2 regions of the Variovorax sp. CCNWLW186 genome follow, and region 2 is predicted to be linked to the other one. Evidence: predicted binding sites of a transcription regulator. Region 2 holds the regulator's gene; the other holds the start of a gene.
What was found. Region 2 encodes NrdR, which represses ribonucleotide reductase genes. Its sites were predicted from a motif close to CACNANATNTNGTG; they were not measured.

Region 1 (2,347 bases), on a different contig from region 2:
TGTTCATGTCGTGCGTGCGGCGGCGGTCGTCGCCGGTGTTCTTGCGCAGTTCCAGGAACTCCTCGATGTCGAGGTGCCAGGTTTCAAGGTACGTGCAGACCGCGCCCTTGCGCTTGCCGCCCTGGTTCACCGCCACGGCCGTGTCGTTCACCACCTTGAGGAACGGCACCACGCCCTGCGATTCGCCGTTGGTGCCCTTGATGTGGCTGCCCAGTGCGCGCACGCGGGTCCAGTCGTTGCCCAGGCCGCCCGCAAACTTCGAGAGCAGGGCGTTTTCCTTGATCGACTCGTAGATGCCGTCCAGGTCGTCGGGCACGGTGGTCAGGTAGCAGCTGGACAGCTGCGAGCGCAGCGTGCCGGCGTTGAAGAGCGTGGGCGTGCTCGACATGAAGTCGAACGAAGACAGCACTTCGTAGAACTCGATGGCGCGGGCTTCGCGGTCGATTTCGTTCAGCGAGAGGCCCATCGCCACGCGCATGAAGAAGGCTTGCGGCAGTTCGATGCGCGACTTGCGCACGTGCAGGAAGTAGCGGTCGTACAGCGTCTGCAGGCCGAGGTAGTCGAACTGGTTGTCGCGCTCGGCCTTGAGCGCCGCGCCCAGGCGGGGCAGGTCGTACTGCAGCAGCTTCTCGTCGAGCAGTTCGTTCTCGACGCCCTTCTTGATGAACTGCGGGAAGTAGTCGGCGTAGGTCTGCGCGCGCTCGGCGGGCATGACTTCGCGGCCGATGATTTCCTTGAAGATCGTGTGCAGCAGCAGGCGGGCGGTCGCGAAGGTGTAGTCGGGGTCTTTCTCGATGAGCGTGCGGGCGGCCAGGATCGAGGCCTTGTACACCTCGTCGAGCGGCACGCCGTCGTACAGGTTGCGCATCGTCTCGGCGACGATCGGTGCGGCGCTGATGCCGTCGCCCAGGCCTTCGCAAGCCGATTCGATCAGGCCCTTGAGCTCGTTAAGGTCGAGCGCCACCCGCTCGCCGCGGTCCAGCACGTGGAGCAGCGGCGCAGCCGGCGTTTCCTGCGTGCCTTGCTTGGAACGCTCTTGCGTGCGGCGTTCGCGATACAGCACATAGGCGCGCGCAATTTCGTGGTGGCCGCCGCGCATCAGGCCGAGTTCGACCTGGTCTTGCACGTCTTCGATGTGGAAGGTGCCGCCGCCCGGACGCGAGCGAACCATGGCGCGGATCACGCCTTGCGTGAGGGCGTCGACCGTTTCGCGCACGCTGGCCGAAGCCGCGCCCTGGGTGCCGTGCACCGCCAGGAAGGCTTTCATCATCGCGATGGCGATCTTGTTGGGTTCGAAGGGAACCACGGCGCCGTTGCGACGGATGATCTGGTAGTGCGCGAGGTTCTGACCGGTAGGCGAGCCAGCAGTGTCTCGTTGCTGCTGCGGCGTCGAGGGAACGGCACGCGGGGTCGATGGGGTGTTCAGGGCTGTTTGCATTCGCTTCCTCTCGGTGTGGCAATTCTTGTTGGGTGGCAATGCCTTGGCGGGGCATTGCGCCGGTGCGTGATGACCGGACGGAAGACACTATATCTAGGGTGCGAAGCGTCTACAACCACTAGATGTAGTGTTTTTTGAGATATTCAACACAGTGGCGTATTTGTTTGGGCGCGGCACTCGGCCAGCGATGCCCCATGAATACTGGCCTATGGTCGCGCAACCCGCGCGGGCTGTGGCTTGCAAGCGGATTTGGGCCTGCAAGGCGCATGGTTGCTGGAGGCGCGCTCTGGATTTTAGAGATTGCTGCGGCGCAAGAACGCCGCATCGCATACCGCCGACCGATTAAAAAAATTAGAGCGGCAGCACCTGTTCGGGGAACATCCGCGGACTCCAGCCGAGCTGGCCGCGCAGCAATTGCCAATCGAAGCCCGCGCCCGGATCCTGTTTGCGGCCCGGCGCAATGTGCTCGTGGCCCGCGATGAACGCGATGGCGTAGTGCTGCGCAATCGCCGCGCAAAGGCTGGCCAGCGTTTCGTATTGGGCCTCGTCGAAAGGCTGGCCTTCCAGGCCTTCGAGCTCGATGCCGATCGAATCGTCGTTGCAGTTTTCGCGGCCGCGCCAGGACGAGACGCCGGCATGCCAGGCGCGGTCGTCGCAGCTCACGAACTGCCAGAGTTCACCGTTGCGCCGCACATAGAAGTGCGAGGAAACCTGCAGGCCGCGAATGGATTGGAAGTAAGGGTGTGCGTCCCAGTCGAGCTGGTTCGCGAAGAGCTGCTGCACCGCATCGCCGCCATATTCGCCGGGCGGCAGGCTGATGGAATGCAGCACGATCAGGTCGGTCTGCGCGCCTGCCGGTCGCGGGCCGAAATTCGGCGATTGCAGCGCCTTTGCAAAGCGGTACCAGCC
Region 2 (2,347 bases):
CATCCATTCAGGCGTTCAGCCGTTCGCCTGGGCAGCCCTTGTTTGGTTGAAGAACAAGGACCTCGTCTTCAAAGGACTGCCATGTACCAACGCAATATCCTGGTCGAACAGACCGATCCCGAAATCTGGGCTGCCATCCAGGCCGAAAACGCGCGCCAGGAACACCACATCGAGCTCATCGCGAGCGAAAACTACGCCTCGCCGGCCGTCATGGCCGCGCAGGGCTCGCAGCTCACCAACAAATACGCCGAAGGCTATCCGGGCAAGCGCTACTACGGCGGCTGCGAGCATGTCGACGTGGCCGAGCAGCTGGCCATCGACCGCATCAAGCAGATCTTCGGCGCCGACGCCGCCAACGTGCAGCCGCATTGCGGCGCATCGGCCAACGAGGCCGTGATGCTGGCCTTCTTGAAGCCCGGCGACACCATCATGGGCATGAGCCTGGCCGAAGGCGGCCACCTCACGCACGGCATGCCCCTCAACATGAGCGGCAAGTGGTTCAACGTGGTGAGCTACGGCCTGGACGCCAACGAAGCCATCGACTACGACGCGATGGAACGCAAGGCGCACGAGCACATGCCCAAGCTCATCATCGCCGGCGCCTCGGCTTATTCGCTGCGCATCGACTTCGAGCGCTTCGCCAAGGTGGCCAAGGATGTGGGCGCGATCTTCATGGTCGACATTGCTCACTACGCCGGCCTGGTAGCCGCGGGCGTGTACCCCAACCCCGTGCCGCATGCCGACGTGGTGACCTCCACCACGCACAAGAGCCTGCGCGGCCCGCGCGGCGGCATCATCCTGATGAAGTCGCAGCACGAGAAAGCCATCAACAGCGCGATCTTCCCGGGCCTGCAAGGCGGTCCGCTGATGCACGTGATTGCCGCCAAGGCCGTCGCGTTCAAGGAAGCCATGACGCCCGAGTTCAAGGCCTATCAGCAGCAAGTGGTCAAGAACGCCCAGATCGTGGCCGACACCCTCACCGAGCGCGGCCTGCGCATCGTGAGCGGGCGCACCGAAAGCCACGTGATGCTGGTCGACCTGCGCTCCAAGGGCATTACCGGCAAGGAAGCCGAAGCCGTGCTGGGCGCCGCCCACATGACGATCAACAAGAACGCGATCCCCAACGACCCTGAAAAGCCGATGGTGACCAGCGGCGTGCGCATCGGCACCCCCGCCATGACGACGCGCGGCTTCAAGGACGAAGAAGCCCGCATCACGGCGAACCTGGTGGCCGACGTGCTCGAGAACCCGCGCGATGCGGCCAACATCGACGCAGTGCGCGCCAAGGTGCACGCGCTCACGAGCCGCTTCCCTGTCTACCGCTGATCGTCCGCAAGACCTGGCCGCATGAAATGCCCTTTTTGCGGTCATCTTGAAACGCAGGTCGTCGAGACCCGTGTTTCGGAAGACGCCGACTTCGTGCGCAGGCGCCGCCAGTGCAGCGCCTGCGACAAGCGCTTTACAACGTACGAGCGGCCGGACGTCAACTTTCCGGTCGTTGTGAAGAAGGACGGCAGCCGCGCCGACTTCGACTCGACCAAGGTGCGTGCCTCGATGATGCTGGCGCTGCGCAAGCGGCCGGTGAGCATCGAGCAGATCGACAACGCGCTGCTGCGCATTGAGCAGAAGCTGCTGGCCAGCGGCCTGCGCGAAATCGATTCGACCAAGGTCGGCGAGCTCGTCATGCGCGAGCTCAAGAAGCTCGACAAGGTGGCCTACGTGCGCTTTGCCTCGGTGTACCGCAGCTTCGAGGACGTGGACGAGTTCAGGCAGCTGTTGCGGGACATTTGAGCAAAAGGCGTCGAGGCAAGCCCCCGGCGCCAGTTCATTTGCCACCGCTGCCGCAGACGCCGCTTCCGCAGTCGCCCCGCACATCGGGGTTGCAGACGCTGGCGCGGCCCGATGCCGACACCACGATCGACGCCCTGCGGCCCGACTAGGCCTTCAGCGCGAGACATCCGGCGCCGAAGCCCTTGTCGCCATCTGTCAATTCTGAACACGCAGCTAAAGATGGCGCCGCACGGGTTGTGAAAGCGATCCTGTACATCGAGATTTCTTGTCCTTCGGAGCTCACCAACCTTGCGCTCCAAGGCTGCGATCTTCGCTTCGTAGTCGGCCACAAGAGCCGCCTCGACCTCCTCGTTGCTGAGCTCGCCGCGGTCGAACTGCGTCAGCCACATCTGGATGAGGTTGGCTGAGAGGGTGTACTTCCGCTGGGCATCGCGCCGACCTAGAACGCCAGAACGAATGTCATGGCACAGCTGCAGCCTGAACTGCGCAGAGTGCCTGCGATACGGATCTCTTGAGGACTGACAAACAGCTGAGAACCGTCAACCCCCGTTCGCCT

Region 1: a site for NrdR is predicted at 1,555-1,568, ahead of V9K97_RS15870 (ribonucleoside-diphosphate reductase subunit alpha). Genes of this name have one in related genera too.

What each region holds. Positions count from the first base shown of each region.
Region 1 is NZ_JBBCBO010000012.1:25,753-28,099, reverse strand. Features, by position in the region: gene V9K97_RS15870 (ribonucleoside-diphosphate reductase subunit alpha) at 1-1,438, opposite strand, end outside; gene ampD (1,6-anhydro-N-acetylmuramyl-L-alanine amidase AmpD) at 1,790-2,347, opposite strand, start outside.
Region 2 is NZ_JBBCBO010000006.1:248,221-250,567, reverse strand. Features, by position in the region: ZMP/ZTP riboswitch at 1-40, shown strand, start outside; gene glyA (serine hydroxymethyltransferase) at 82-1,326, shown strand; gene nrdR (transcriptional regulator NrdR) at 1,348-1,791, shown strand; gene V9K97_RS10330 (hypothetical protein) at 1,974-2,198, shown strand.